DNA from 3 places in the Caldimonas taiwanensis NBRC 104434 genome. Region 3 is predicted to be linked to each of the others. Evidence: predicted binding sites of a transcription regulator. Region 3 holds the regulator's gene; each other region holds the start of a gene.
What was found. The regulator HrcA, encoded in region 3, represses chaperone genes, less so after heat shock. The targets are predictions, from matches to a motif close to TTAGCACTCNNNNNNNNNGAGTGCTAA.
Positions count from the first base shown of each region.

Region 1: the regulator HrcA is predicted to act here: its motif matches at 1,312-1,338, upstream of groES (co-chaperone GroES).
Region 2: the regulator HrcA is predicted to act here: its motif matches at 1,814-1,840, upstream of rpoH (RNA polymerase sigma factor RpoH).

Region 1 is NZ_BCWK01000005.1:43,750-47,023, forward strand. It holds gene CTA01S_RS16605 (hypothetical protein) at 38-298, shown strand; gene CTA01S_RS05900 (FMN-binding negative transcriptional regulator) at 635-1,267, shown strand; gene groES (co-chaperone GroES) at 1,450-1,740, shown strand; gene groL (chaperonin GroEL) at 1,796-3,274, shown strand, end outside.
Region 2 is NZ_BCWK01000008.1:80,455-83,728, forward strand. It holds gene imuA (translesion DNA synthesis-associated protein ImuA) at 1-594, opposite strand, end outside; gene CTA01S_RS08800 (LLM class flavin-dependent oxidoreductase) at 742-1,758, shown strand; gene rpoH (RNA polymerase sigma factor RpoH) at 1,875-2,804, shown strand; gene CTA01S_RS08810 (patatin-like phospholipase family protein) at 2,913-3,274, shown strand, end outside.
Region 3 is NZ_BCWK01000002.1:129,170-132,443, forward strand. It holds gene CTA01S_RS02300 (NAD kinase) at 1-480, opposite strand, end outside; gene hrcA (heat-inducible transcriptional repressor HrcA) at 601-1,629, shown strand; tRNA gene CTA01S_RS02310 (tRNA-Ile) at 1,659-1,735, shown strand; gene CTA01S_RS02315 (PAS domain-containing hybrid sensor histidine kinase/response regulator) at 1,765-3,274, opposite strand, start outside.

The DNA.
Region 1 (3,274 bases), on a different contig from region 3:
CATAGTGGCCTCATCCCCGCAAGGAGGAGATGGCCTGATGAACACCGCCGCTTTGCAGCAAGAGTACGCACGGCTTCGGGCCCAACTGGCCGAGGCCTACGACGCACCGGTCTGGCAGACCGGAAGGATCGACCGCCTGGCCAACGCGCTGGCCGCCGTCGAACGCCAACTGGCCGCCCAAGCGCCGGACACCCCCTGGTGCGACACTCGCCGCCCGCGCCCCTTGGGCCGCACCCGTCAAAGCCCCTCGAGTCCGTCACCTAGAGAAGCAAGAACTACGAAACCCGCAACGAAGTGATCCTCTCAGACGGCTCGCCGGCGAGCGGGGGTCCACGGTCATCGCGGCGCGGCCGGCGCAACGCTGCCAGCACCTTGGCGACATCCTCCATATGAGAGGTTCATCGTCACGGATTGTGGCGCTGCACCTGCTCCCCGCGTTCCGCACCTTCGCCTGGATGCGAATGTCGTGCTGAGCACCTCCAGCCGGGCAAAGGCCAGTCACTGCTGAGGACATCCCTCTACAGGAGAACAACAACCCCCCGGCACGAGGCTTGGGCTTGAAGCCACCCGCGCGTGCACGAAGCCGCGCCATCCCTTACCCTTCCCGCACACGCCAGCCCCCCGGAGCCCCACCATGTACCTCCCCCCTCACTTCGCCGAAACCCGCCCCGAGCAGTTGCACCGCATCATCCACGACCACCCGCTGGGGATGATGGTCACGCACACGGCGGCGGGGTTGGAGGCGCAGCATCTTCCTTTCCTGCTGGATCCGGCGCAGGGTGCGCAGGGCGTGCTGCTGGCGCATGTGGCGCGGGCCAACCCGGTGTGGCAGGAGGTGGCCGACGGCGACCCGGTGTTGGTGGTGTTCCGCGGGGTGGAAGGCTATATCTCGCCCAACTGGTACCCCAGCAAGCACGCCACACACCGCGCAGTGCCCACCTGGAATTACGAGGTGGTGCATGCCCATGGCTCCCTCCATGTGCACGATGACGAAAGATTCGTGCGGGGTCTGGTGGCACGGCTCACGCGGGTGCACGAGGCTGCGCAGCCGGTGCCGTGGAAGATGGGCGACGCCCCACCCGACTACCTGAGCGACATGCTGGGCAAGATCGTGGGGCTGGAGGTGCGCATCACCCGGCTGGAAGGCAAGCGCAAACTGAGCCAGAACCACCCGGCCGGCAACCGCGACGGGGCGATCCAGGGTCTGCAGGCCCAAGGCCACTGGGCACTGGCCCAGGCGATGCGCGAGGCCACTCAGCCGCAGTGAACGCCTCTTGAAGAACCGGAACCCACCCCTATAATTCGTCGCTGTTAGCACTCATCTGATGCGAGTGCTAATGATCCCGGGCCCAGCGAATCCTCGCGGAGCCCGTCGATCATGCGCATCAAGTTGGTGCTTACTCGCATCACCCTTCCACCAGAAGTTGGTTCTCACTCTTAGGAGATGTCATGAAACTTCGTCCTCTGCACGATCGCGTGATCGTCAAGCGCCTGGAAAACGAAACCAAGACCGCCTCGGGCATCGTCATCCCCGACAACGCTGCCGAGAAGCCCGATCAGGGTGAGGTCCTGGCCGTCGGTCCGGGCAAGCGCAATGAAAAGGGCGACTTCGTGGCGCCCAACGTCAAGGTCGGTGACCGTGTGCTGTTCGGCAAGTACAGCGGCCAAACCGTCAAGGTCGACGGTGAAGAGCTGCTGGTGATGCGTGAAGAAGATCTCTTCGCCGTGGTGGAAAAGTAATCCCGCCGCGCGCCACAGCTGAACAGAACTCAGTAACGAATTCGGAGAATTTCTTATGGCAGCTAAAGACGTCGTTTTCGGCGGTGAAGCCCGCGCCCGCATGGTCGAGGGCGTGAACATCCTGGCCAACGCAGTCAAAGTGACCCTGGGTCCCAAGGGCCGCAACGTGGTGCTGGAGCGCTCCTTCGGCGCCCCCACCGTGACCAAGGACGGTGTGTCCGTGGCCAAGGAAATCGAGTTGAAGGACAAGCTCCAGAACATGGGCGCCCAGATGGTCAAGGAAGTGGCGTCCAAGACCAGCGACAACGCCGGTGACGGTACCACCACCGCCACCGTGCTGGCCCAGGCCATCGTGCGTGAGGGCATGAAGTATGTGGCCGCCGGCATGAACCCGATGGACCTCAAGCGCGGCATCGACAAGGCCGTCGCTGCCCTGGTCGAGCAGCTGAAGAAGGCTTCCAAGGCCACCACCACCAGCAAGGAAATCGCGCAGGTGGGCGCCATCTCCGCCAACTCTGACGAGTCCATCGGCAAGATCATTGCCGACGCGATGGACAAAGTGGGCAAGGAAGGCGTGATCACGGTCGAAGACGGCAAGAGCCTGGACAACGAGCTCGAAGTCGTCGAGGGCATGCAGTTCGACCGTGGCTATCTGTCGCCCTACTTCATCAACAACCCCGACAAGCAAGCCGCGATCCTCGAAAACCCGTACGTGCTGCTGCACGACAAGAAGATCAGCAACATCCGCGACCTGCTGCCCACGCTGGAGCAAGTGGCCAAGGCCGGTCGTCCGCTGCTGATCATCGCCGAGGAAGTCGAAGGTGAAGCCCTGGCCACGCTGGTGGTCAACACCATCCGCGGCATCCTGAAGGTGTGCGCCGTCAAGGCCCCGGGCTTCGGCGATCGTCGCAAGGCCATGCTGGAAGACATCGCCATCCTGACCGGCGGCAAGGTGATCTCCGAGGAAGTGGGCCTGTCGCTGGAGAAGGTGACGCTGGCCGACCTGGGTCAAGCCAAGCGCGTGGAAGTGGGCAAGGAAAACACCACCATCATCGATGGCGCTGGTGCCCCGGCCGATATCGAAGCGCGCGTCAAGCAGATCCGCGTGCAAATCGAGGAGGCCACCTCCGACTATGACCGCGAGAAGCTGCAAGAGCGCGTGGCCAAGCTCGCCGGTGGCGTGGCCGTGATCAAGGTGGGTGCGGCCACCGAGGTCGAAATGAAGGAGAAGAAGGCCCGCGTCGAAGACGCCCTGCATGCCACCCGTGCGGCGGTGGAAGAGGGCATCGTCGCCGGTGGTGGCGTGGCCCTGCTGCGCGCCAAGCAAGCTGCCGGTGAGATCAAGGGCGACAACCCCGACCAAGACGCCGGCATCAAGATCGTGCTGCGTGCCGTCGAAGAGCCCCTGCGCCAGATCGTGGCCAACGCTGGCGAGGAGCCCAGCGTGGTGATCGCCAAGGTGCTCGAAGGCAAGGGCAACTTCGGCTACAACGCCGCCAACGGCACCTACGGCGACATGATCGAGATGGGCATC
Region 2 (3,274 bases), on a different contig from region 3:
GCGCTTGAGCAAACGCAACACCAAGCTCAACGGCCGACTGGCTTGCACGGCCAGACGCAAAGGCGCAGGCGAAGCCTCGACCTGCACCGCCAGCGGCCGAAACACGAACACCAGCCGCTGTCCCTGCAAGCTGCGCACTTGCAGCCGCCGCAAGCCCGCCACCTGCCCCCGCTGGACAGGCAGCCACAGCAACACGGCAGCCACCTCCGCGCAGTGCAGCGCCTGTGCGGCCGCCCACAGGCGCTGCTCGGGCTGGACCACATTCACCCAAATCATCGAATCCGCGTTCAGGCCCGCCGCACGCCAACCGGGCGCATGGGGCGGCGCGGGCGGGCCGATGAAGAGCACGGCCTTGCCCGGCCCCTCGTCGGCCAGCACCCGAGACAGGGCCGGTGCGGTCAGACGGCATTCCGCCAGCCCCCAGGCCGGCAGCAGGATCTCGCTCAATCCCTGAACCGGCCAGCCCCCGCCAGGCAGCACGGCATCCAGCGCGGCAAAGCCGGTCGGGCACACAGGCAGCTCATGGGCGCCGGGCAAGGCATCCCCCTGCCAGACGGCGGCAGCCACCTCGGAAGACAAGGACCGTGAAAGCATGGCGTCACCAGTAACTGTATAAATATACAGTATTTGGCCACGGCGATCCTGCCTTCACCCGGTCGTCAAGTGGGCCCGGCGGGGCGGGCCAGCCGCCGGATGTCCGCACATCCGCCCAGCGCCCCCAACGCGCCGACAATGCCCCCCATGAAGCTTTCCGTCCTCGATCAATCGATCTGGCTGGCCGGCGCCAGCGAAGACGCTGCCATCCGCGATACCCTCGACCTGGCCGTTCACTGCGAAGCCCTGGGCTATCACCGCTTCTGGGTGAGCGAGCACCACAGCCTGCCCACCATCGTCGGCACCGCCCCTGAGATCTTGCTGGCCGCCATGGCCGCACGCACCCAACGCATACGCCTGGGCAGTGCCGGAGTCATGCTGCCCCACTACGCTGCGCTGAAAGTGGCCGAGCAGTTCCGTGTGCTCGAGGCCCTGGCCCCGGGCCGCATCGACCTGGGTGTGGGCCGTGCGCCGGGTGCCGACATGCGCACGGCGCTGGCCCTCAACCCGAACGCCCATGCCGCGGCCGAAAGCTTCCCGGAACAAATCCAGGACCTGCAAGCCTGGCTGGCCGGCCAGCCGCACCGAGGCATCGTCGCCCACCCCCGTGCGCCCGCCCCCTCGCCCGAGGCCCCTTGGGCGCGTATCCCCACGGTGTGGGTGCTGGGCAGCTCCGACTACGGCGCCCGGCTGGCGGCCCACCTGGGCCTGCCCTATGCCTTTGCCTATTTCTTCATGGATGGCCAGGGCGTGGAACAGGCCCTGGACCTCTACCGCCGCCTCTACCGGCCCAGCCCACGCCACCCCAGGCCCCAAGCCACGATCTGCGTGTGGGCCTTGGCCGCCGACACCGATGAAGAAGCCCGCTTCCATGCGCTCAGCCGGGAGCGTTGGCGGCTGGACCGCATGCACGGGCGGCTCGGTCCCCTGCAGCCCCCCGACCAGATCGCCCAGCGCGGTTTCACCCCCGAGGAATGGCCCACGGTGGACGCCCTGCGCCGCAAGGCCTTCGTGGGCAGCGCCGCCACGGTGGCCGAGCAGCTGCGCCGCCTGGCCGACGCCTTGGCCCTGGACGAATTGGTGATCAATACCTGGGCCTACGATCCGGCAGTGCGCCGGCGGTCTTATGCCCTGCTGGCCCAAGCCTTCGAAATTTCCCAATGACCCCAAACGAATCGATTGTTTATTACTATTCATAAGGGTTCCCTCGGAGGAGGGATTAGCACTCTCTGCCATCGAGTGCTAACATCAAGGGAACTGAAAGGAGGTTCGAGATGTCTATGACGACCATGAACACCTCGACCGCTGCCCTGACCGTCCGCGATCCCTGGGCCTTGGTGCCCTCCCTGGGCAATCTGGATGCCTACATCGCGGCCGTCAACCGTTTGCCCCTGCTGACGCAGGAAGAAGAAACCACGCTGGCGCGCCGCTGGCGAGATCACCGCGACCTGGAAGCCGCCGGGAAGCTGGTGCTGTCGCACCTGCGACTGGTGGTGTCGGTCTCGCGCCAGTACCTGGGTTATGGCCTGCCGCATGGCGACCTGATCCAGGAGGGCAATGTGGGTTTGATGAAGGCCGTCAAGCGCTTCGACCCCGACCAGGGCGTGCGCCTGGTCAGCTATGCCCTGCACTGGATCAAGGCCGAGATCCATGAGTTCATTTTGAGGAACTGGCGCATGGTCAAGGTGGCCACCACCAAGGCCCAACGCAAGCTGTTCTTCAATTTGCGCTCCCTCAAGCAAAGCCTCAAAGGCGAAGCCGACGAGGTCGACACGCACCGCAGCACCCTGTCCGACCGGGAAATCGATGCGGTGGCCCGCGAGCTCAAGGTCAAGCGTGAGGATGTCATCGAGATGGAGACCCGCCTGTCCGGTGGGGACGTGGCCCTGGAGCCCAGCCTCGACGACGGCGAAGACAACTTCGCGCCCATTGCCTACCTGGCCGATGAAAGCCGTGAGCCCACCCGCGTGATCGAAGCCCAGCGCCGTGATCTGCTGGCCACCGATGGCATCGCCCGGGCGCTGGACAGCTTGGATCCTCGCAGCCGCCGCATCGTCGAAGAGCGCTGGCTCAAGGTGAATGACAACGGCACTGGCGGTAAGACGCTGCACGAGCTGGCCGCTGAATACGGCGTCAGCGCCGAACGAATTCGCCAAATCGAGGCGGCCGCCATGAAGAAAATGCGCAAGGCCCTGGCCGAATACGCCTGACCCGGCCCCCTGCGCCTCGCACACAACGGCCCCTTCGGGGGCCGTTGTCGTTCAAGCCGCTCGGTTTTTGGTTTGGTCGATCAGGGGTCGACCCGTAGACTGAACGGCATGAGCCGGCGACGCATCCGACGCATCGATCTGGCGCTGCAGGGAGGCGGCGCCCATGGCGCCTTCACCTGGGGTGTGCTGGACCGGCTCCTGGAGGAAGAGCGCATCGAATTCGATGCCATCAGTGGCACCAGCGCTGGCGCGATGAACGCCGTGGTGTTGGCTGACGGCCTGATGGCCGGCGGCCGGGCCGGCGCGCGCGAGGCCCTGCGGCGCTTCTGGTCGCGCGTGAGCCGGGCCGGCGGCAGCACGCTGGCCGAGCCCTTCGCCGCCTTTTTCGGCGGCTGGACCCTGGCGGCGTCCCCTTTGCAAGGCTACCTCGACTGGCTGAGCCGCATGTTCTCGCCCCAGCAGCTCAACCC
Region 3 (3,274 bases):
CACCATGCCGGCGGTGGCCCCGCGGTTGACCACCACGTCATTGAGGGCGAAAGCTTCGAAAATCACTTGGCCATCGCGCACGACCTGGCCTTCGAGCATGCTGCGGCGCTCCTCCTCGAAGTCGCCGCCCATCACGGGCCCCAGCACCTCGCGCACCTCGCCCACCGGAATGTCGGTGATGAAGCCCAGGCGGCCTTGGTTGATGCCCACCAGCGGCAACCCATGGCGCGCGACCTCGCGGGCAATGTGCAGCATGGTGCCGTCGCCGCCCACCACGACGGCCAGGTCGCATTCGCGGCCCATGCCGTCTGCATCGAGCATCGGATAGCCGCTCAAGCCGGTGTTCATCGCGGTGTCATGCTCGAGCGAGACCTCCGCCCCCTGGCGGCAGATGAACTGGGCAATGTCCTCCAGCACCCCGCGCATGCCCTGGGCCTGGTATTTGCCGATCAGTGCCACGTGACGGAAGCGGGATTTCATGGGCGCGATTACACCACAGCGCCGGCGCCGCCCAGGATCGATCGCACCCCCGGCCCGACCCGGGAATACGCCCAGCCCACCCCCCCTTGTAGCGCGGCGGCGCGCCCTAAAATCCATGGCATGCTGGACGACCGCGCCAAAACCCTGCTGAAAACCCTGGTCGAGCGCTACATTGCCGACGGCCAGCCGGTGGGTTCTCGCACCCTGTCCAAAGCCTCGGGGCTCGAGTTGTCCCCGGCCACCATCCGCAACGTGATGGCCGATTTGGAAGACATGGGGCTGATCGCCAGCCCTCACACCTCGGCCGGGCGGGTGCCCACTGCGCGCGGCTATCGCCTGTTCGTCGACACGATGCTCACCGCCCGGCCGCTGGATTTGAACCAGCCGCCGCCCGAGGTGGCCAGCGTGCGGGACCAGCTGCAGCCCGACCAGCCACAGCGGGTGATCGCCACGGCCGCGCAGTTGCTGTCGAATCTGTCGCACTTCGTGGGCGTGATCACCGCGCCGCGCAAGCCCTCGGTGTTTCATCACATCGAGTTTCTGCGCCTGTCCGAGCGGCGCGTGCTGGTGATCTTGGTCGCTCCCGACGGCGATGTCCAAAACCGCGTGCTGTTCACCGATCACAACTACACCCAGGCGCAGCTCGTCGAGGCCACGAACTATGTCAACACTCACTTCGCCGGCTTGACCCTGGAGGAAGTGCGCAATCGCTTGCAAACCGAGGTGGAGGCCCTGCGCAGCGAAATCGCCAGTCTGATGCAGGCGGCCGTGCAGGCCGGCTCGGAGGCCATGGCCAGCAGCCAGGAGCAGGTGGTCGTCTCGGGCGAGCGCAACTTGCTGACGGTGCAAGACTTTTCCAGCGATCTGGAATCGCTGCGCAAGCTCTTCGATCTGTTCGAACAAAAAACCCAGCTCATGCGCCTGCTCGATGTCTCCAGCCGCGCCGAGGGCGTGCGCATCTACATCGGTGGCGAAAGTCAAGTGGTGCCCTATGAGGAGCTGTCCGTCGTGTCGGCCCCTTACGAGGTGGACGGTCAGGTCGTGGGCACCCTGGGCGTGATCGGTCCGACCCGCATGGCCTACGATCGCATGATCCAGATCGTGGACATCACCTCGCGCCTGGTGTCCAACGCGCTGAGTCAAAAGTAGCACGGCCTACAATCGGGGGCTTGCCCTTTGGGCCGTTAGCTCAGTCGGTTAGAGCAGAGGACTCATAATCCTTGGGTCGCAGGTTCGAGTCCTGCACGGCCTACCACGGTTTGACGCCGCCGTCGTGACCTGCGTCTACGGTTGCAGCCAGTGCCGCAGCCGGGCATACAACAAGGCCGGCTCGACCGGCTTGGCGATGTGGTCGTTCATCCCGGCCGCCAGGCAGGCTTCGCGGTCTTCGCCGAAGGCATTGGCCGTCATCGCCACGATGGGGGTTTGCGCATACCCGGGCAAGGCCCGTATCGCCCGAGTGGCTTGCAAACCATCCATCTCGGGCATGTGCATGTCCATCAAGATCAGACGGTACGGATAGGCCGAAGCCATGCGCACGGCATCCACCCCGGTGCCGGCCACGTCCACCTCCAGACCCGCCGCGCGCAGCAGTTCGCAAGCCACTTCTTGATTGACGGGGTTGTCTTCGACCAGCAGCAAACGCCCTTGCGGCCACGGCGCTTGCGGCGGCGTCGGCGCCGGAGTGGGCGATGGCGCACGCAACACGCGCTGGCCCAACAAGGAGATCAAGGCATCGTGCAGCGCCGAAGGCGTCACCGGTTTGAGCAGCACGGCCCCCACCCCTTCATCGCGCGCGGCTTGGCGCAAGGCCGCATCGTCACGCGCCGTGACCATCAGACAAGGTGGCATGGCCTGCGGCCCCCACAGTTCGCGCAAGCGCCGAACGGTTTGCAAGCCGTCCAACTCGGGCATGAGCCAGTCGGTCACGATGACATCGGGCCGGCATGCATCGCCCCGACCCATGTCGTGCACGGCCTGCAAGCCGCTGTCGCAAGCCTGCACCTGCAGTCCCATGATGTGGAGCATTTCGCCCAGCGCCTGGCGAGCCTCGATGAGGTCGTCGATGAGCAAGACCCGCAAACCACGCAGCCGCACATCCGAGCGTGCGGCCTGGGTGGCCGCGCGACGCAGAGTCACCGTGAACCAGAAGGTGCTGCCCCGGCCAGGCTGGCTGTCCACGCCGATCTGGCCACCCATCAGCTGCACCAGATGGCGGGTGATGGTCAAGCCCAGGCCGGTGCCGCCGTGGCGGCGGGTGCGGCTGCCGTCGACTTGCTCGAACGGATGGAAGATGCGTTCGATCTGCTCGGGGGTGAGGCCCGGGCCGGTGTCGCGCACCGCAAACCGAAGCTCAATGGACTGGGCATCTTGGGCGAGCACCTCCCCGCTGAGCACGATGATGCCTTGGTCCGTGAATTTCACGGCATTGCTCAGCAAATTGAGCAGGGCTTGCGACAGCCGGGTGGCGTCTCCGTGCACCGACACGGGCAGATGGTCCGCATCGAGCACGAGCTCCAGGCCTTTGTCGCGCACCTTCGGGCCCACCAGGTCGCAGGCGCGCGACAACATGGTGTCGATGCGGAAGTCTGCCGACTCGAGCTGCAGCTTGCCGGCCTCGATCTTGGCCAGGTCCAGCACGTCGTTGATGATGGACAGCAGATGCTGGGCGGCCGCATCGATCTTGTCCAGTTTGTCGGCATGTTCGCCCGTGCCGATGTGTTGGCGCAGCAGATGGGTCAATCCGATGATGGCATTCATCGGCGTGCGGATTTCATGGCTCATGTTGGCCAGG